Regions from separate parts of the Streptomyces sp. NPDC094143 genome, predicted to be linked through region 1. Evidence: riboswitches for the same ligand, from Rfam matches in the RefSeq annotation. Region 1 holds a riboswitch; each other region holds the start of a gene.

Evidence for each region. Region 1 has a riboswitch for cyclic di-AMP ahead of ABTZ58_RS17010 (M23 family metallopeptidase). Riboswitches for the same ligand answer to the same signal wherever they lie in the genome.
Region 2: another riboswitch for cyclic di-AMP. It lies ahead of ABTZ58_RS15490 (C40 family peptidase); the one in region 1 lies ahead of ABTZ58_RS17010 (M23 family metallopeptidase).
Region 3: another riboswitch for cyclic di-AMP. It lies ahead of ABTZ58_RS26775 (transglycosylase SLT domain-containing protein); the one in region 1 lies ahead of ABTZ58_RS17010 (M23 family metallopeptidase).
Region 4: another riboswitch for cyclic di-AMP. It lies ahead of ABTZ58_RS24525 (M23 family metallopeptidase); the one in region 1 lies ahead of ABTZ58_RS17010 (M23 family metallopeptidase).

The regions. Positions count from the first base shown of each region.
Region 1 is NZ_JBEOTZ010000011.1:142,697-147,801, reverse strand. Features, by position in the region: gene ABTZ58_RS17025 (TetR/AcrR family transcriptional regulator) at 1-397, shown strand, start outside; gene ABTZ58_RS17020 (SGNH/GDSL hydrolase family protein) at 622-1,407, opposite strand; gene ABTZ58_RS17010 (M23 family metallopeptidase) at 1,863-2,843, opposite strand; cyclic di-AMP (ydaO/yuaA leader) riboswitch at 2,848-3,003, opposite strand; gene ABTZ58_RS17005 (alpha-galactosidase) at 3,321-5,105, opposite strand, start outside.
Region 2 is NZ_JBEOTZ010000010.1:60,881-65,985, reverse strand. Features, by position in the region: gene ABTZ58_RS15495 (SLAC1 family transporter) at 1-764, opposite strand, end outside; gene ABTZ58_RS15490 (C40 family peptidase) at 841-2,034, opposite strand; cyclic di-AMP (ydaO/yuaA leader) riboswitch at 2,042-2,215, opposite strand; gene pcrA (DNA helicase PcrA) at 2,530-5,007, shown strand.
Region 3 is NZ_JBEOTZ010000023.1:125,342-130,446, reverse strand. Features, by position in the region: gene ABTZ58_RS26785 (LolA family protein) at 1-1,054, opposite strand, end outside; gene ABTZ58_RS26780 (polyprenyl synthetase family protein) at 1,286-2,296, opposite strand; cyclic di-AMP (ydaO/yuaA leader) riboswitch at 2,801-2,982, shown strand; gene ABTZ58_RS26775 (transglycosylase SLT domain-containing protein) at 2,986-3,747, shown strand; gene ABTZ58_RS26770 (HAD family hydrolase) at 3,711-4,559, opposite strand; gene ABTZ58_RS26765 (GNAT family N-acetyltransferase) at 4,730-5,105, shown strand, end outside.
Region 4 is NZ_JBEOTZ010000020.1:113,707-118,811, reverse strand. Features, by position in the region: gene ABTZ58_RS24540 (bifunctional acetate--CoA ligase family protein/GNAT family N-acetyltransferase) at 1-138, opposite strand, end outside; gene ABTZ58_RS24535 (HPr family phosphocarrier protein) at 313-594, shown strand; gene ABTZ58_RS24530 (GntR family transcriptional regulator) at 770-1,465, opposite strand; gene ABTZ58_RS24525 (M23 family metallopeptidase) at 1,652-2,440, opposite strand; cyclic di-AMP (ydaO/yuaA leader) riboswitch at 2,453-2,618, opposite strand; gene ABTZ58_RS24520 (M16 family metallopeptidase) at 2,811-4,199, opposite strand; gene ABTZ58_RS24515 (M16 family metallopeptidase) at 4,196-5,105, opposite strand, start outside.

The DNA.
Region 1 (5,105 bases):
CCGCCGCACGTCGGCGCTGCGGCGGCTGCGGTCGGCGGTCCGCTGGTACGCCCCGACCGGCCAGGCCAAGGGCTGGCGGCTGTGGATCGAGGGCTGGGCGGCGGCCCCGCGCGAGCCGGTGCTGCGGGAGGTCACGCAGAACCTCGACCGCCAGTGGAAGGCCGCGCTCGCGGAGGTCATCGCGGAGGGCGTGGCGGCGGGCGAGTTCCACTGCCCGGACCCGCAGGCCACGGCCCTGCGCCTCACCGCGTTCCTCGACGGCCTGGCCGTCCGGCTGACGTCCTACCCCGGCGCGATCCCCCGAGCCTGGGCCCAGCAGTGGACGGAGGAGGCCCTGACCCGCGAACTGGGCCTGGAGTCGGTTCCTTTGACCCCGCCGATGAGCAACCCGGCGTAGGACCGCCCAGGCGGCACGCGAGCCCGCAGCCACGCGAAGGACCACCCGCACCCGCCGGACGGCGCGAGGGAACGTGTCGGGGGGGTCCGCCCGCAGCGGTTGGCGCGTCAGCGGACAGTGAGTCGGTACGACACTCCATCGCGCCGTTGCGAGGACGGACACCCCCTTGCGCGGCCCCGACCCACCACCCACGGTCAGGCGAAGACGCGCAACCCGCTACGCCCTCACGCCACAGCGGCGATCCGCATCCGGATGTCCGCCGGCGACAACGCCCCCTTGGCCGTCACCTGGTCCCCGGAGGACTCCCCCCGCAGCCGTCGCCCGATCCACGGCACCAGGAACTCCCGCGCCCACTGCACGTCGTCGCGCCGGACCTCCAGCGTGCCGCGCGGCGGCAGCGGCGGCCAGGGCTGCTCGGGATCGGCCGGCACGTCGAGACCGAGCACCTGCCCCGCGCGGAGCGCCACGCGCGTGTGCCCCTCGGGCGACAGGTGCAGCCGGTCGGCGTCCCAGGCCCGGCGGTCCTGCACACTGCGCAGGGACCACAGGTCGAGCACCGGGCAGCCGTACCGGTCGGCGATGGCCCGGACATGGCCGTTGTACGTGGCGATCTTGCCGCGCAGATGCTTGAGCACGGGCACGCCACGCGTGTCGAACCCGGTCGTCACCAGCACCGTCCCGGCCACCGCGGTGAGCCGCGCCAGCGCCCGCTCGAAGCGCTCGGCCACCTCGTCCGGGTCGGTGCCGGGCCGGATGATGTCGTTGCCCCCGGCGCAGAACGACACGAGGTCCGGGGCCATCTCGATGGCCCGCGGAACCTGGTCCGCCACGATCTGGTCGAGGAGTTTCCCGCGCACGGCGAGGTTGGTGTACTGGAAGTCGCCCTCGGGCCGGAGGTCGGCGAGCAGGACGGCGAACCGGTCGGCCCAGCCGACGAACGCCCCGTCGGGGCCGGGATCACCGACGCCCTCGGTGAAGCTGTCCCCCACCGCCACGTACGACCCGATCACTGCTCTGCTGTCACTCTTCGAATCGTCTGCCACAGCCGCTCATGATTCACCCTCGAATGTGACCTACGCGACCGTAGGAAAGAGTTGACGGGCGGTGAGATAAGCCACTCCTGAAGTGTTCCCCAATTCCGGAATAGCCGACGCGTCAGGGGTGTTGCCGGGTGAATCGCCAGCGGCGCCAATCACAACACCACGACCCGGCTGCGCCGCTGCGTCGGCGGACCCGGGGTCCGGCCGCTGGTCTTCGGCTACACCGAGCCGCTGCTGGTCGGATCACTGTGTCCCGACTGCCGCCCCCAGTCGACCCCATGGGCCGATCAGGGAACGCGCACACCGAAGGCCGGACCCCGGGGATCGGGGTCCGGCCTTCGGTGACGTGTCAGGAGTCAGCCGTGCCTGCCATGTCAGGCATGTCAGCGTGTCAGGCCATGCCGGGCAGCTGGTGGCGCGGTCGGTCAGCCGACGGAGACGCCGTGGGAGCGCAGGAAGGCGACCGGGTCCACGTCCGAGCCGTAGCCCGGGGCGGTGCGGATCTCGAAGTGCAGGTGCGGTCCGGTGACGTTGCCGGTGGCGCCGGACAGGCCGACCTGCTGCCCGGCCGTCACGGTCTGGCCGGCCGAGACGGACAGCTGGGACAGGTGGGCGTACTGGGCGTAGTGGCCGTCGTTCAGCTTGATGACGACCTGGTTGCCGTACGCGCCGCCCCACCCGGCGGAGACGACCGTGCCCGCGCCGACGGCCTTGAGGGAGGTGCCGGTCGGGACGACGAAGTCGACGCCGGTGTGGTAGCCGCTGGACCACATGCTGCCGGACATGCGGTACGGGGTGCCGACGATGGCGCCGTCCACCGGCGAGCTGTAACCGCCGGCGTTGCTCTGGGCGGCCGGCTTGGCGGCGGCCGGCTTGGCGGCGGCCGGCTTCGCTGCGGCCGGCTTCGCCGCGGTCTCCGTCCCGGCGGACGATCCGGCGGACGAGGACTTCGCGGACTTCTCCGCGGACTCCTTCTCCGCCTTCCCGGCCGAGGCCTTTGGCGCGGACGGCGCGGACGCCTCGGGGGCGCTCGCGGCGGCCTTCTTGCCGAGGGTGAGCTTCAGGCCCGGGTGGATCAGCGACGGGTCGTCGCCGACGGCGTCCCGGTTGTCGGAGTAGAGCTTCTTCCAGCCGCCGCTGACGTTCTGGTCGTCGGCGATCTTCGCGAGATAGTCGCCGGCCTTCACCGTGTAGGTGCGCGCGCCGGTGCCCTTTTCCGCGGCCTTCTTCTCGGCGGCCGGGGCGGCCTGGACGGCCTTTTCCGGAGCCGACTGCGGGGTGGCGGCGTGGGCGCCGGCGGCCCCCATGAGGGGAAGGGCGAGAGCGGCTCCACCGGTTCCGGCGACGGCGATGGAGCGGGTGAAACGCTGGGTCTTGGGGCGGCGGTGCTTACCCTTCGCGGGCATGACGAATTCCTCTCCGTCGCCTGCGAGGTGAGCTGTCGGGTGCGGGCTGGAGATGCCCGGCCGCGCCAAGGCGCGGCTTAACCCCAAGCCCGTTCCGGGAACCGGAACAGGCGTCTTACCTGTGGGTCCCCCGCTCCTGCCGTACGTCGGGTCAGTGTGTGCGGGCTCCGGGCGGCGGCAGGATTAGGCGTCCGTCCGGATTGGTGTGGAACGTAAGCGACCAGGACGCGACGGGACAAGCTTGGGGTTGCCTGTGAAGGCGTTTTCCTCGACGCGTCGGCACATTTCCCGTCACCGAGCGTGGATTGCGGATCTCCGGATTTCCTCAATCGCCCTGAATAACGCGTTGATTACGTGCACATGGCGACAACGCATCGTCACGAATATGACGATGGTCACGCACCCCGGCCCCATCTCCTCTACGACCGGGGCACGTTATGACGAAGCGACTGAAGCACCTTATTCGGACAAGAAGGGCTACTTCCGCTTAAGGTGGACCACGGCGGCGTCCAGATCTCCGCGCAGACCGACCCGCAGCCCGTGGTGCAGCAGGACGGCCCCTCGATGCAGTTCGCCCGTTTCGAGGCATTCGTACGTCGCCGCCGGATCCACCCCACGCAGCCGGAGCGCCGGCACGGGCTCGCCGTAGCGCTGCGCCTGGAGCCAGGCGAGGACCACGGTCTCGTCACCGAGGACGTACTGCACGGCGCTCAGTCCGCCCTCCGGGGGCCGCAGCCGATGGAGGTCACCGCGCTGCACCACGGGGCGGATCTCCTTGTAGCGCCCCACCCACTCCCGCGCCTCGGCGAGCTCCTCCTCCGTCCACTTCGTGAGGTCGCCGCCGACCCCGAGCACCCCGGCCATGGCGCTGACGAACCGGAACCGCAGGGAACTGGCCCGGTGGTTGAGCATGGCGTTCGGACTGTCGGTGACCCAGGCGGCCATCACGCGCGCGGGGTGGATCTGGCTGAAGCCGTGCTGGATGGCGAGCCGGTCGAGCGGATCGGTGTTGTCGGAGGTCCACACCTGGTCCGTACGGCTCAGCACGCCGAGGTCGATCCGGCCGCCGCCGCCCGAGCAGGACTCGAAGGCCACGCCCGGGTGGGCGGCCCGCAACCGGTCCAACAGGGCGTACAGGGCGCGGACGTGGTCGACCCAGAGCCGCTGCGGGTAGGGGTCGCCGGGCCAGCCGGCGTCGGTGAAGCAGCGGTTGAAGTCCCACTTGACGTAGTCGATCGGGGCGCTGGAGAGGAGCCCGTCGAGCTGCTCCCACAGGTACTCCTGGACGTCCTCCCGGGCCAGGTTCAGTACGAGCTGATTGCGGAACTCAGTCCGGTTTCGTCCTGGTTGGTACTGCACCCAGTCCGGGTGGGCGCGGTACAGGTCGCTGTCCGGGTTCACCATCTCGGGCTCGACCCAGATGCCGAACCGCATGCCGAGGCCGTGCACATGGTCGGCGAGCGGCTTCAGCCCGCCGGGGAAGCGGTCGGGGTTGGGCGTCCAGTCGCCGAGCCCCGCCCGGTCGCTGGTGCGTGCCCCGAACCAGCCGTCGTCGACGACGAACAGCTCGACCCCCAGGGCGGCGGCCCGCTCGGCGAGCGCCCGCTGCCGCTCCTCGGAGATGTCGAACTCGGTGGCCTCCCAGGAGTTGAACAGCACCGGCCGGTCCTGCCCGGCGTCCGGGATCACGTACGCCCGCTGGTAGGCGTGCCAGGCGCGGCTCGCCCCGCCGAAGCCGCCGTCGCTCCACAGCCCGGCGAAGACGGGGGTCGTGTACGACTCGCCCGTGCCCAGCGTCAGCAGGCCCGAGTCGTCGTGGCCGGCGCCGCCGGTGATCTGCACGCGCGCGTCGGGGAGCCGCGCCACGGAGATCCGCCAGGAGCCGGACCAGCCCAGGGCGCAGCCGTAGACCTCGCCGTGCTCCTCGGTCGCGCCGGTGTCGAGGGCGACCCAGGGCAGATGCTGGTGTCCGGTGTGGCCGCGCCGGCTGCCGATCACCTTCTCGCCGTAGGTCAGTTCGGAGCGCACCAGCCGGGACTCGGCGCCCCAGCGGCCGTGCAGCTGGGACAGCCGCCAGGTGTCGCGGTCGGGCAGGGTCCAGGTGGCGGAGTCGGCGCGCAGCACCTCGGCCTGCGGTCCCCGGTTGTCCAGGGTCACCCAGCGCTCGACGACGTCCGAGGAGGGGCGCATCCGGTAGTGCAGGGTGACGGTCAGGCCGTCGTCACGGAAGCGCAGGCGCAGCTCGCCGTCCTCGGTGTCGTG
Region 2 (5,105 bases), on a different contig from region 1:
GCCGCGCCGAAGACACCGGCCCAGCGGCGCACGTCGTAGCCAGGCCGGGGCCACATGAGCTCGGCGGTGAGCAGGGCGACCCAGCACACCAGGGTGAGCACCAGCAGGGCGACGGTGACCCGGCTGAGGACGGCGTGGGCGTCGTCGTTCCACAGGGAGAGGCGGCCGCTGTCGGCGCTGAGGAGCCGCGCCCCGGCCAGTGCCGAGACGGCGAGGGCGCCGCCCGCGAGCCAGTGGTCCCCGCGCCCGTCGGTCACCTCGCGCGGGGCGAAGCGGAACAGGGCGAAGCAGTACAGGATCAGCCCCAGCCAGAACAGCACCAGGGCGGCGTGGGCCGGCCAGGCCGCCGACTCGGCCGCGGCGAGCGTGGCGCCGAGCACGGCGAGCCCCTGGGTGGCCACGCAGCGCAGGAACACGGTCCCGCCGCGGCTCGGGTCCCCGTCGGCGAGCAGCAGCGTCCACAGCAGTGCCGCGAGCGCCAGCAGGGCCGCCGCGGACGTCTGCCGGCCGGCCGCCGAGAGCCCGGCGCCGAGGAGGGCGGTCGCCGCCGTGAAGGTGTGGGCGGCCGGTGCCTGCGCCCGCCACGCCGACCGCGGCAGCCGCAGCACGGCGTACGCCACGGTCCCCAGCCAGGCCGCGCAGGCCGGGACGAGGGCGATGCGGGAGAGGACCTCGTACCCCGCCGAGTCGAGACCGACCGACAGGGTGCCGGTGGTCAGCGCGTAGGTCGCCCACAAGGTGGCAAATGGGGAGGGGCCGGGCATAGCGCCGATGCTAGAGAGCGGCGCGCGGGTTGTGAGAGGGGCACGCGCGCGTGCCCCGCAAAAACGCCGAGACCCCTCAGGCCGGCCGGACCACGCTGTGGATGGCCGACTCGCCGTCGTAGTAGACCGACTCCTCGCGCACGTACGTGCCCGGCTTCGGGGCGTGGATCATCATGCCGTTGCCGATGTAGATGCCGACGTGGGTGATGTCGTCGTAGAAGAACACCAGGTCCCCGGGTTGCGCACTGGACAGGGGGACGGTGGTGCCGGCGTCGACCTGGTCGTAGGTGGTGCGCGGCAGGCTCACCCCGGCGGCCTTCCACGCGGCCTGGGTGAGGCCGGAGCAGTCGTAGGAGCCGGGGCCGACGGCGCCCCACACGTACGGCTTGCCGATCTGGGCGCGGACGAAGGCGAGCGCCTTGCCGGCCTTGGTGGCGTACGAGGAGTCGGCCGGGGCTGTGGAGGTGGAGCCGGAGGCAGTGCCCGACGGGGTGCTGTCCTGCCGCTGGGCGGCCTCTTCCCGGGCCTTCTCCCGTGCGGCCTCCTCGCTGGCCTTTTCCTGTGCGGCCTGCTCGCGGGCCAGCTCGGCGGCCCTGCGGGCGGCCTCCTGCTGCTTCTCCTTCTCGATCGCCGCGAGCCGCGCCTTCTCCTCGGCGGTCAGCTGCGACAGCAGGTCGCGGGCGGCGGCGAGCTTCCGCTGGACGGTGGCCTTGGCCGTCTTCAGGTCGCTCTGCGACTCGGTGAGCGTCCGCAGGCTGTCGGTGGCCTCCTGGCGCTTGGTCATCGTCTCGGACTGCTGTGTGACGTAGTCGTCGACCGCGCCCTTCTGGCGGCCGGTCATCCGGTCCATCAGCTGAGCCTGGTCGAAGTAGTCCTGCGGGGTGTCCGCGAACAGGAACGTGGCGGTGTCCGGGGCGGCGGCGCCGGTGCGGTACTGGGCGGCGGCGAAGGAACCCAGCCTCTCCCGCGCCTCGTTGAGCTTCTCGGTGCGCTGGGCGACGTCGTCGAGGAGGGTGTCGACGCGCTTGCGCTGCTTCGCGGTCTTCTCCTTGACCGCGTTGTACTTGTCGGTCGCCGACTCGGCCTGGCGGTACAGGTCGTCGACCTTCTTCTCGACTTCCTCCAGGCTGGGCTTGCCGTCGGCCTCGGGGGCGGCGTTGGCCGACTGGGACAGCAGGGCCACGGAGGTGAGGGCCGCCGTTGCGAGGGCGGGGGTCCGTATGCCTGCCACGCGCGTGCCCGAAGGACGCGACTTACGGTGCGACGCCAAGGGAGGCGACTCCTTCCAAAGTTCCGCCTACCGGGTTAGCTGTCGGGTTCGGGCGGGTGGTTTCGGAAGGGTTGCCCTACGGCCTTCCCAGGGAGGGAGTCGGGCCGATTCACCCCAGGTTCTCGGTGGGTCCCCGGCTCCGGCTGCCGCTGCGGCACACCGGACTCGGCGGAGGCCGCGCGGCCCGGCGACGTTCGCCGGTGGGGGTCGTGCGGCCCGGTCGCACCGTAGCCAACTCGTGTGGTCCGTGTGAAGGTTGATGGGTGATATGCCCGATACATTTTCGTGACCTTATGCCGGAGCATCGCTGAGCGTGAGGGAGTGGAGGGCTTTGGTCACGAGTCGCCCGGGAATGCGCGAGGTGTCACACGAAGTGATCACGCCAATCCATGGAGCGACGACGGGCCGGTGGCCGGTCACGGAAGGCCCAGCTCCGCGGCGATGTTCTCAGGGCGGCGGCGGGCTGTCAGTGGGGCGTCCTAGACTCGGAGAGCGATGAGCAGCCTCTTTGACGACCACTTCCTGGCGAGTCTCCAGGCCCAGCGGGGCCCCGCGGACGAGCCCCCGCCGCCACCCGAGGACGATCACGTTCCGGAGTCGATCCCGGACGATCTGTTCGGCGGGAGGTTCGACGCGCCGCCGGAGCGGGACACCCACTACCGCGACGGCGCCCCGCGCCCGGTGATCGACTCCGCCGCGCTGCTGGACGGGCTGAACGACAACCAGCGTGCCGCGGTCGTCCACTCCGGCTCCCCGCTGCTCATCGTGGCCGGCGCCGGCTCCGGCAAGACCCGCGTGCTCACGCACCGCATCGCCCACCTGCTCGCCGAGCGGGACGTCCACCCGGGCCAGATCCTCGCGATCACGTTCACCAACAAGGCCGCGGGCGAGATGAAGGAGCGCGTCGAGCAGCTCGTCGGCCCCCGCGCGAACGCGATGTGGGTCATGACGTTCCACAGCGCCTGCGTGCGCATCCTCAGGCGCGAGAGCAAGCGCCTCGGCTTCACGTCCTCCTTCTCGATCTACGACGCCGCCGACTCCAAGCGCCTGATGGCCCTGGTCTGCCGCGACCTGGACCTCGACCCCAAGCGCTTCCCGCCCAAGTCCTTCAGCGCTAAGATCAGCAACCTGAAGAACGAGCTGATCGACGAGGAGGACTTCGCCGCCCAGGCCACCGACGGCTTCGAGAAGACCCTCGCCCAGGCCTACGCCCTCTACCAGTCGCGGCTGCGCGAGGCGAACGCCCTCGACTTCGACGACCTGATCATGACGACGGTCAACCTGCTGCGCGCCTTCCCGGACGTCGCCGAGCACTACCGCCGCCGCTTCCGGCACGTCCTGGTCGACGAGTACCAGGACACCAACCACGCGCAGTACGCCCTGGTCCGTGAGCTGGTCGGCACCTCCGAGCACCCCGTGGACGTACCGCCGGAGGCCGAGGTCCCGCCCGCCGAGCTGTGCGTCGTGGGCGACGCCGACCAGTCGATCTACGCCTTCCGCGGCGCGACGATCCGCAACATCCTCCAGTTCGAGGAGGACTACCCGAACGCGACGACGATCCTGCTGGAGCAGAACTACCGCTCCACGCAGACGATCCTCAGCGCCGCCAACGCGGTCATCGAACGCAACGAGTCCCGCCGCCCCAAGAACCTGTGGACCAACGCGGGCGCGGGCGCGCTGATCACCGGCTACGTCGCCGACACCGAGCACGACGAGGCCCAGTTCGTCGCCGACGAGATAGACCGCCTCACGGACGCCGGCGAGGCGAAGGCGGGCGACGTCGCGGTCTTCTACCGCACCAACGCCCAGTCCCGTGTCTTCGAAGAGGTCTTCATCCGCGTCGGCCTGCCCTACAAGGTCGTCGGCGGCGTCCGCTTCTACGAGCGCAAGGAGGTCCGGGACGTCCTGGCCTACCTGCGCGTCCTGGCCAACCCGGAGGACTCGGTGCCGCTGCGCCGGATCCTCAACGTGCCCAAGCGGGGCATCGGCGACCGTGCCGAGGCGATGATCGACGCCCTCGCCCAGCGCGAGAAGATCAGCTTCCCGCAGGCGCTCAAGCGCGTCGACGAGGCCTACGGCATGGCCGCGCGCTCCACCAACGCCGTCAAGCGGTTCAACACGCTGATGGAGGACCTGCGCACGATCGTCGAGTCCGGCGCCGGACCGGCCACGGTGCTTGAGGCGGTCCTGGAGCGCACCGGCTATCTCGCCGAGCTGCAGGCCTCCACCGACCCGCAGGACGAGACCCGGATCGAGAACCTCCAGGAGCTCGCCGCCGTCGCCATGGAGTTCGAGCAGGAACGCGGCGAGGGCGAGCAGAGCACGCTGGCCGACTTCCTCGAACAGGTCGCGCTGGTCGCCGACTCCGACCAGATCCCCGACGAGGAGGACGGCGACGGCGTCATCACACTCATGACGCTGCACACCGCCAAGGGCCTGGAGTTCCCGGTCGTCTTCCTCACCGGCATGGAGGACGGCGTCTTCCCGCACATGCGCGCCCTCGGCCAGACCAAGGAACTGGAGGAGGAGCGGCGCCTGGCGTACGTCGGCATCACCCGCGCGCGGGAGCGGCTGTATCTGACCCGCTCCACGCTGCGCAGCGCCTGGGGCCAGCCCTCGTACAACCCGCCCTCCCGGTTCCTGGAGGAGATCCCGCCGGCCCACGTGGAGTGGAAGCGCACGGGAGCGACCGCGCCCGCGTCCTCCGGTCCCGTCTCCGCCGTGGCGGCCTCGCTGTCGTCGTCCCGCTCGCGCTCGTCCGCCTCGGGCGCGTCCGGCTTCGCCACCCGCCGCACGGCCGAGAAGCCGGTGGTGGGGCTGGCGGTCGGGGACCGGGTCACGCACGACCAGTTCGGTCTCGGGACGGTCGTGGCGGTCAAGGGCACCGGCGCGAACGCCGAGGCGACGATCGACTTCGGCGACACGAAGCCGAAGCGGCTGCTGCTGCGCTACGCGCCGGTGGAGAAGCTGTAGTCCGGTGAGCCGGGCCGGCTCGACCGCCTCAGCCGGCCCGACCGCCTGACGGCCTCCGCCGAACCGGCCGGCGGGGGCCGGCGAGGCGTTCCGCCCGC
Region 3 (5,105 bases), on a different contig from region 1:
CCGAGGGCACGCCCTCGCCGCCGGTGTCGAAGGTCGCTATGGCGTTCCAGCCCTCGCCGATGGTCTTCATGCCCTCGGGGCCCTTGCCGAGGTGCTCACCGGACTTCGGGGCCTTCTCCGCGTGCCCGCGCGCCTCGCCCTTCTCGAACTCCTTGCCGAAGTCCTTGCCGAAGTCCTTCTCCTCGGTGACCTTCGCGCCCTTCGGCGGGGTGAAGTCGAAGGTCGAGGCGGCCGGCTTGGCGAAGCTGACCTGGGTGAAGCCCGCGTCGACGACGGCGGCGCCGCCGCTCGCCGGGGTCAGCGTGAACTTCAGCGGCGTGCCCGTCCGCGCGTCCACGGCGACGGTGATCGCGCCGACCGTCGAGCCGGACTGCTTCGGCTTGACGAGCAGCTTGTAGGCGTCCCGGCCGGCGACCTGGGCGGTGCCGTCCACGGTCACGGAGGTCGTGTCGTCGACGGCCTTCAGGGCCTCCTCGGCGAAGTCCTTCGGCGTGGCCGGCGGCTGCTGCTCCTTCTCGTGCGCCGGGCCGTCGGAGGCGGTGCCGTGGTAGACCTCGTTGGACTTGCTGTCGTAGGCCCAGACGTCCTTGCCGTTGTGGACGATGCTGTACTCGGCGGCGTTCTCCAGCAGCGACAGCTTCTGCCGGTCGGGGCCGTCGGCGGCAACGCGCAGGGTGTGCGTGCCGGAGGCCAGTTCGGTGAGCTTGGCCGTCGGGTCGGCGGAGGAGCCGTCCTCCCCCCGGCCGGCGGCGCCGGACAGCAGGCCGGACTCCAGCCCGCCGAGGTTCGGCAGGCCGAGGTCGGTGCTGATCTTCACCGTGCCGGAGAGCTGCTCGGTGTCCGACTCGGCGATCTTCTGGATGAGCTGCTGTGCGGTGATCTTGGGAAGGTCGGGGTCACCGGAGTCGGCGAGTGCGGGGACCAGGCCGATCGTCGCGGCCGCCACCCCCACCACCGTCACCGGGACGACGTACCGCGCGGCCTTGCGCCGCCGGGAGTGCTGCTCGTCGACCTCCCCGCCGGTCGTGCTGTCGTCGGATGCGTACGGTGCCATGTGTGCCTTACCTCCGTGGTCGGCGGCGGCTGTCCGTGTCGTGCACGCACTCGTCCCTGAGCCGCCATTCTCACCCGAACGGGTGAGGAGTGGTGTTTTCCGTGGTTTCCATCTGACCAAATCGGCCAGGCAGATACGTCAGACCCCGGACTCAACTCCGCGTACTGCTGGGGTATGACACGCAGGGGCGGCTTCTCCCCCGACCCGTAGGGGTCGGGGGGCGGCGGGCGGTCAGCCGGCCCGGTGCACCACGGCGTCGCACAGCTCCACGAGCGCCGTCTTGGCGGCGCATGCGGGCAGCGGTGCCAGTGCCGAGCGGGCGTCCTCGGCGTAGCGGACGGTGTCCCGGCGGGCCTGTTCGAGCGCCGGGTGGGCGCGCAGCAGGCGCAGGGCCTCGGCGTGCCGGTCGTCGTCGGTCAGGTCGGAGTCCAGCAGCTCGCACAGGGCGACGTCCTCGGCGAGCCCGAGCCGGGCCGCCCGCTCGCGCAGCCGCAGCACCGGCAGGGTCGGGATGCCCTCGCGCAGGTCGGTGCCGGGGGTCTTGCCGGACTCGTGGGAGTCGGAGGCGATGTCCAGGACGTCGTCGGCGAGCTGGAAGGCGACGCCGAGCCGCTCGCCGTACTGGGTCAGCACGTCCACGACCGTATCGTCGGCGCCGGACATCATCGCGCCGAACCGGCACGAGACCGCCACCAGCGAGCCGGTCTTGCCGCCCAGCACGTCCAGGTAGTGCTCGACCGGGTCACGGCCGTCCTGCGGTCCGGCCGTCTCCAGGATCTGGCCGGTCACCAGCCGCTCGAACGCCTCGGCCTGCACCCGTACCGCCTCCGGACCGAGGTCGGCCAGGATGTGCGAGGCGCGCGCGAAGAGGAAGTCGCCGGTGAGGACCGCGACGGAGTTGCCCCAGCGGGTGTTGGCGCTGTCCACCCCGCGGCGCACGGCGGCCTCGTCCATCACGTCGTCGTGGTACAGCGTGGCGAGGTGCGTCAGCTCCACGACGACGGCCGACGGCACGATGCCGGGTGCGTGCCGGTCGCCGAACTGGGCGGCGAGCATCACGAGCAGCGGCCGGAACCGCTTGCCGCCGGCCCGTACCAGGTGCTGGGCGGCCTCCGTGATGAAGGGCACCGCACTCTTGGTGGCCTCTAGCAGGCCTTCCTCGACAGCCGCCAGTCCGGCCTGGACATCGGCCTCCAGAGCCTGGTCCCGCACGCTCAGCCCGAATGGCCCGACGTCGGTCACGAGGGGTCTCCTGTCTGCTGGTGTCTGCCGGTGCTTACGCGGATTGTCGATAGGTCGCTGCCATCACTCGAGTCAGCGTATCCGGTCACGTTTCGATCACCGCCAGCGCCCATGGTTACAGGCCGGGTGGTATCCGATCACGACCGCAATGTTTTCGATCAGCCCATAAGAACAGAAATGTTCCGACTTACCGGGAATTCGCGACCTATGCGAGATTTGCGGCATTGGCGAAGCAAATTCCTCTTGCGGGACATTGCGCCCCGGGTCGCGATCAGTGAATTGAATCACTTCGACCCTTCCGCGGCACTGCCGGCGCATCGAGTGGTTACGCCTTTCACCGAAAGCGAGTTGAGGCTTGGCTCGCGCAAAGGATCAAGCGGCCCATTCCACCCTGACCAAGGTCAAACAGCACCTCGTGTGACTCCGGTGCTTGTTCCCGGCATGTGCTCTCGCATACGTTCCGGCCCAGTCCGGCGGACCGCCGAATCCTGCCGCCGCCCGGACTCCCCACACACACCGACTCACTCACGCAGGGCAGGAGCGGGGGACCCAGGTAAGTCGCCGGTCCGCACGACAGCGGAACGGCTCGGGGTGAAGCCGCGCACGACAGCAGCACGCCGTGTGCGGCCGGGCACCTCCCGGCCCGAACCCGACAGCTCACCTCGCAGGCGCCGGAGAGGAATATCGCCATGCCCGGACGAGGTAAGCACCGTCGCCCCGCAAGGAACCCGATCACCCGTGGTGTCGTCGCCGTCGGCACCGGTGGAGCGGCACTGACCCTGCCGCTCCTCGGCGCGACGCAGGCGAGCGCCGCGGAGCCCCAGAGCGCCCCGGCCGCGCTGACCGTGGCGCAGGCGGCCCAGCCCGCCAAGTCGCTCACGTACACCGTGGTCAAGGGCGACTCGCTCTACCGCATCGCCGAGAAGTACGACGTCTCCGGCGGCTGGAAGCGGCTGTACCAGGACAACCGCGCCGCCGTCGGTGACGACCCGAAGCTGATCCGCCCGGGTCTGAAGCTGAAGGTCGGGACCACCAAGGCCGTCGCCCCGAAGAAGGCGACGCAGTCGGCCACCCCGGCCAAGCCGGCCGGTGGCGTCACGCAGGCCACCCCGGCCGCCGCGAAGACCTACGCGAACAACCTCGACGGATGGATCCGCGAGGCGCTGGACATCATGGCCCAGAAGGGCATCCCGGGCTCGTACGACGGCATCTACCGCAACATCATGCGAGAGTCGTCGGGCAACCCGCAGGCGATCAACAACTGGGACTCGAACGCCGCCAAGGGCACCCCGTCCAAGGGCCTGCTCCAGGTCATCGACCCGACCTTCGCCGCCTACCACGTGCCCGGCACCCCCTACGACCCGTACGACCCGGTCGCCAACATCACGGCGGCCTGCAACTACGCGGCCGACCGCTACGGCTCGATCGACAACGTCAACGGTCCGTACTGAGCCGTCCCGCCCAGCAGTCGTTCGAGGACGACGGCGATGCCGTCGTCCTCGTTCGACAGCGTGATCTCGTCGGCCACGGCCTTGAGTTCGGGATGACCGTTGGCCATCGCGACGCCGTGCGCCGCCCAGTCGAACATCGGGATGTCGTTGGGCATGTCACCGAAGGCGATGGTGTCCGCGGGCCGCAGCCCCAGGTGCTCGGCGGCCAGCGCCAGCCCCGTCGCCTTGGTGACACCGCACGGCTGGAGCTCGACCGTGCCGGGCCCCGACATCGTCACCGTCGCCAGTGAACCCACCACCGAGCGGGCCGTCGCCGCCAGTTCGTCGTCCGACAGGCAGGGGTGGCGCAGCAGCACCTTGCTGATCGGCTCACCCCACAGCTCGTCGCGCCGGTCGACCCGCACCGCGGGCAGCGTCGGGTGCGGCATGAGATACCCCGGCTCGATGAGCGTGAGCCCGTCGACCCCGTCCTGGTCGACCGCCGCGTACACCTCCCCCACCTCGGCCTCGATCTTCCCGATGGCCGTCTCGGCCAGCTCCCGGTCCAGCGTGACGGACCACAGCATCCGGTTCGCGCCGGCGTCGTACACCTGCGCGCCCTGCCCGCACACCGCGAGCCCCGTGCACCCCAGGTCGTCCAGGAGCGGCCGCACTCTCGGCGCCGGGCGGCCCGTCACCACGAGGTGCTGGGCACCGGCGTCCGCCACCCGCGCGAGCACGGCGAGGGACCGGTCGGACAGGGTGTCGTCGCCGCGCAGCAGCGTCCCGTCCAGGTCGGTGGCGATGAGTGAATATGCGAGGGGTGCGGCCATGATCAGAGAATACGGACAACGCGCCCCTTCGTTTCATCGCGCGGCACACGCCGATTGCCCGGTTGAGGGCCTCTGCACCAGTTGGCAACAACATGGTCCGCTACCTACCCGAGAGGCCGCATCGAGCGGTACCTTCCAAGTGTCCAGCGGGACTTGATCGGGGGGTCGGGTTGAGCAGTGGGCGCATTCGCGTGGCCGGGCCCGGGGAGCTCGGCGAGGGGGAGAGGGAGCGCTGGCGCGCGCTGCGCGCCGCCTCGGAGGCACCGCGCAGCCCTTTCATGGAACCGGAGTTCACCGAGGCCGTCGGTCTGGTGAGGCCGCGGGCCCGGGTCGCGGTGGTCCACGAGGGCCCGGAGCCGGTCGGCTTCCTGCCCTATGAACGCGGCCCGTTGGGACAGGGCCGCGCCATCGGGCTCGGGGTCTCGGACGCGCAGGGCGCGATCCTGCGGCCCGGCCTGGACCTGGAGACGGGCGAACTGCTGCGGGCCTGCTCGCTGTCGTCCTTCGCCTTCGACAACCTGGAGGCGGAGCAGCGGCTGTTCGTCC
Region 4 (5,105 bases), on a different contig from region 1:
GACCTGCTCGTAGAAGCTGACCAGACGCTCGGCGTCATCGACGGTGATGGGCCGGACGCGCGCGGTACCCCCGTCGCGCAGCACCACGTCGGCTTCCCAGTGGGCGGGATACTCGTGCCGGTCCGGCGAGGTCTGCATGGGCCCCAGAGTACGGCTAGCGCCTGACAACGGCGCGAGGCAGTCTGTGGAGGGCGTCAGTCGGGTCGAGGCCGCGATCCGACGGCACCAGCGGGGCGGAACGACAGGTCCGCTCCGGGTTCCACGTATGGGAAACTGGTCTAGACAACCCTGAACAGCGAAGGGCAGCAACACATGGCTGAGCGCCGCGTCAACGTCGGCTGGGCCGAGGGCCTCCACGCCCGCCCCGCCTCCATCTTCGTCCGAGCCGCCACGGCCGCAGGCGTCCCGGTGACGATCGCCAAGGCAGACGGCAACCCCGTCAACGCGGCCTCCATGCTCGCCGTCCTGGGCCTCGGCGCCCAGGGGGGCGAGGAGATCGTCCTCGCCTCCGACGCCGAGGGCGCGGACGCCGCCCTGGACCGGCTGGCGAAGCTGGTCTCCGAGGGTCTCGAGGAGCTTCCCGAAACCGTCTGAGTCGTACCAGCGGTTTTCCAGGGGTGAAGCCGCGCCGGCCTTCACGGCTGGCGCGGCTTCACTCATTTCCGGGGACCCGAGCGCCTTGAATTCACGACGGCGCACCGGATTACCGGGAAAAGGGCAGCACAATAAATCCCCCGCGGAACTCCACTCTTTGTATACGGCTTCCGTGTTAATGCCGCGGGCTCACCGTGTTTACGGGATGTTGCGGGTTCCTCACACGCTCACCGCGATCCCGCGGGGCGCCCAGGCGCAGGCGGTGCGCGGACGTCGCGCGCTCGGTGTGCAGCGCCGTGACCGCCCGCGCGCGCTCGCTGTCACCACGCGCCACCGCGTCCACGATCGCGCCGTGCTCGGCCCAGGACCCCGCCGGATCGGCCGGCGCCTCCACCGCGTACATCCAGGCGATCTTGTGGCGCAGCTGGGAGAGCACCGCGATCAGGGCGGGGCTGCCCGAGGCCTGGGCCAGCGTCTCGTGGAACCAGCCGCCCAGGGAGCGCAGGTCGTCGCTGGTGCCCCGGCGGGCGCGCTCCTGGCCCAGCCGGACCAGGCCGCGCAGGACCTTCAGATGGGCCTCGGTTCGGCGCTGGGCGGCTCGGGCGGCGCCGAGCGGCTCCAGCAGCGCGCGCATCTCCAGCAGGTCGGCCGCCTCCTGCTCGGTGGGTTCGGCCACGCACGCGCCCGCGTGCCGCCGGGTCACCACGAAGCCCTCGGCCTCCAGCGTGCGCAGGGCCTCCCGGACGGGGACGCGCGAGACGCCGTAGCGGCGCGCGAGGAGTTCCTCGGTGAGCCGGCTGCCGCGCTCGTGGACCCCCGCGACGATGTCGTCCCGGATAGCCGTGCACACCGAGTGCGCGGGAATACGCATGACCCGACCTCCGCTTAATCCCCGTGAAACGTCGACGAGTGACGTGTGTTCCGTGACTCTATTGCAATCAGCCCGAATTTCCGACGGCAGCCCGGAATCCATGCATATTTTTTGGACACGGGCTCCGGGAATGCCGAAAGGCCCCGGCTCGGTGAGCCGGGGCCTTTCGGATGCGGAGCGGGTGCGTCAGAGGTTCACGCCGTGCGAGCGGAGGTAGGCGAGGGGGTCTATGTCCGAGCCGTACTCGGGGCTCGTGCGCGCCTCGAAGTGCAGGTGCGGTCCGGTCACGTTGCCGGTCGCGCCGGACAGGCCGATCTGCTGGCCGGGGGTGACCTGCTGGCCCACCGAGACGCCGACGGAGGACAGGTGGCCGTACTGGGTGTACGTCCCGTCGTTCATCTTGATCAGGACCTGGTTGCCGTAGGCGCCGCCCCAGCCGGCCTCGACGACCGTGCCCGCGCCGACCGCGTGGACGGAGGTGCCGGTGGCGGCGTGGAAGTCGATGCCGGTGTGGCTGCCGGAGGACCAGACGGCGCCGCCTGCCTTGTAGCCGGTGGAGACGTAGGAGCCCGGGATCGGGGACACGTAGCTGTTGAGGCGCTTGCGCTCGGCCTCGCGGGCGGCGCGCTCCTCGGCCTCGCGGGCCTTCTCGGCGGCCTCCTTGGCCTTCTTCGCCGCCTCGGCGGCGCGCTCGCGCGCGGCCTGTTCGGCCTTCTCCTTGGCGGCGGCCTCTTCGGCCGCCTGCTTCTGCGCGACGGCCTGGGCATCGATCTGCTGGGCCACGGTGTCACCCATGGTGACGACCGGGGTGAGGCCGGTCTGCTCGACGGCCGGCTCGGAGGCGGCGAAGGCCGGGGCGGCCACGGTGCCGATCACACCGGTGGTGGCGAGAGCCGCGACGCCCGCCGCGCGGGCCGTGCCGCGCTGGATCCTGCTGGGACGGCGATGCTTGCCGGTGGCGCGTGTGAACGCCATGAAGTGGCTGGTCCTTTCCTTCCCTCTCGCCTACCGGGTTAGCTGACGGGTTCGGAGCAGGAAGGTCTCCTACGGACCCCCTCGCGACTCGCGCGGGCGTCCGATTCACCCCAGGGACTGCGGTTGGGTCCCCGGCTCCCCTGGCTCGCGCCGTACGGGGACTCGGCGATGGCTGTCCGGTGCCGCGGGTGCGGCGCACTGCCTGACGAACAGCCCGGAAGAAGCTAAACGGGGCCACTTTCAATTCCCAAACGGATCCGGCCTTTTGTAGCGCATCCCACAGGGCAGACAGGCAACTCCCGCCCCAATTCGGACATAAAGGGGCCCTGGTGCCTTGGAAGACGACCAGGGCCCCTCCTCGCGCGGGCCGCTACTCGGCGGCCACGACGGTGACCGCGCCGATGCCCAGGGCCTCCACCGGGGCCTTGATCTGCGCCGCGTCGCCCACGAGGACGGTCACCAGACGGTCCACGGGGAAGGCGCTGACGACCGCCGCCGTGGCCTCCACCGTGCCGGTCGCCGCCAACTCGCGGTACAGGGTGGCCTGGTAGTCGTCGGGCAGATGCTGCTCGACCTGGTCGGCCAGCGTGCTCGCGACGGCCGCGGCGGTCTCGTACTTCAGCGGAGCCACCCCGACCAGGTTCTGCACGGCGACGTCCCGCTCCGCGTCGGTCAGGCCCTCGGCGGCGAGGGTGCGCAGCACCGTCCACAAGTCCTGCAGGGCCGGACCGGTGTTGGGCGTGTCGACGGATCCGCTGATGGCGAGCATCGAGGCACCGGTCCCGTCCGGCGCGGACCGCAACACCTGGGCGAAGGAACGCACGCCGTAGGTGTAGCCCTTCTCCTCGCGCAGGACGCGGTCCAGGCGGGAGGTGAGGGTGCCGCCTAGGCAGTACGTGCCGAGCACCTGCGCGGGCCAGACGCGGTCGTGCCGGTCCGGGCCGATCCGGCCGATCAGCAGCTGCGTCTGGACGGCGCCCGGGCGGTCCACGATGACGACCCGGCCCGTGTCGTCGGCGGTCACCGGCGGCACCGGGCGCGGCTCGGCCGGGGAACCGGTCCAGGAGCCCAGGGTGTCGCCGAGCAGGGCGTCCAGGTCGATGCCCGTGTAGTCGCCGACCACCACGGCCGTGGCCGTGGCGGGACGGACGTGCTTCTCGTAGAAGGCGCGGACGGCCGCGGAGTCGATCGCGGTGACCGTCTCCTCGGTGCCCTGCCGGGGCCGCGACATGCGCGAGCCCGCCGGGAACAGCTCCTTGGAGAGCTCCTTGGCGGCGCGGCGGGAGGGGTTGGCCAACTCGTGCGGGATCTCGTCGAGGCGGTTGCGGACCAGCCGTTCGACCTCGCTGTCCGCGAACGCGGGCGCCCGGAGGGCGTCGGCGATCAGACCGAGCCCCTTGGCGAGCCGGGAGGCCGGCACCTCCAGGCTGATCCGGACGCCGGGGTGGTCGGCGTGCGCGTCGAGGGTGGCGCCGGCCCGCTCCAGCTCGGCGGCGAACTCCTCGGCGGAGTGCTTGTCGGTGCCCTCCGAGAAGGCCCGCGCCATGATCGTGGCCACGCCGTCGAGACCGGCCGGCTCGGCCTCCAGGGGCGCGTCCAGCAGCACCTCCACGGCGACGACCTGCTGGCCGGGGCGGTGGCAGCGCAGCACCGTCAGGCCGTTGTCGAGCGTGCCGCGCTCGGGGGCCGGGAAAGCCCAGGGCCGGGCCTCGCCCGCCTGCGGCCGGGGGTGGAAGTCCATCGTGGCCAGCTCGGTCACTTGGCCGCCTCCTCGTTCTCGTCGCCGGCCGCGGCTGCGGCGTCCCCGGCGGTGTCGGCCTCGTCGGTCTCGTCGGTCTGGTCGGCGACGGGCTCGTAGACGAGCACCGCGCGGTTGTCGGGGCGCAGCCGGGCCTTGGCGACCTCCTGGACCTCCTCCGCCGTGACCTCCAGGACGCGCTGCACGGCGGTCAGCGCCAGCTGCGGGTCGCCGAACAGCACGGCGTACCGGCACAGTTCGTCGGCGCGGCCGGCGACCGTGCCGAGCCGGTCCAGCCACTCGCGCTCCAGCTGGGCATGGGCGCGCTCCATCTCCTCGGCCGTGGGGCCCTCCTCGGCGAACCGGGCGAGCTCCTCGTCGATGGCGGCCTCGATGACCGGCACCTCCACGTCACCGGACGTCTTCACGTCCAGCCAGCCCAGCGAGGGCGCCCCGGCCAGCCGCAGCAGGCCGAAGCCCGCCGCTACGGCCGTGCGGTCGCGCCGCACCAGGCGGTTGTACAGGCGGGAGGACTCGCCGCCGCCGAGGACCGTCAGCGCCAGGTCGGCCGCGTCGCACGCGCGCGTGCCGTCCTCGGGCAGGCGGTAGGCGGCCATCAGGGCGCGTGCCGGGATGTCCTCCTCGACGACCTCGCGCAGCTCCTCGCCGATGATCTCGGGCAGCGAGCCGTCCCGCGGTACGGGCTTGCCGTCGTGACCGGGGATGGAGCCGAAGTACTTCTCGATCCAGGCCAGGGTCTGCTCCGGGTCGATGTCGCCGACCACGGAGAGCACGGCGTTGTTCGGCGCGTAGTACGTGCGGAAGAACGCGCGGGCGTCCTCCAGGGTGGCCGCGTCCAGGTCGGCCATGGAGCCGATGGGGGTGTGGTGGTACGGGTGACCCTCGGGGTAGGCGAGGGCGGTGAGC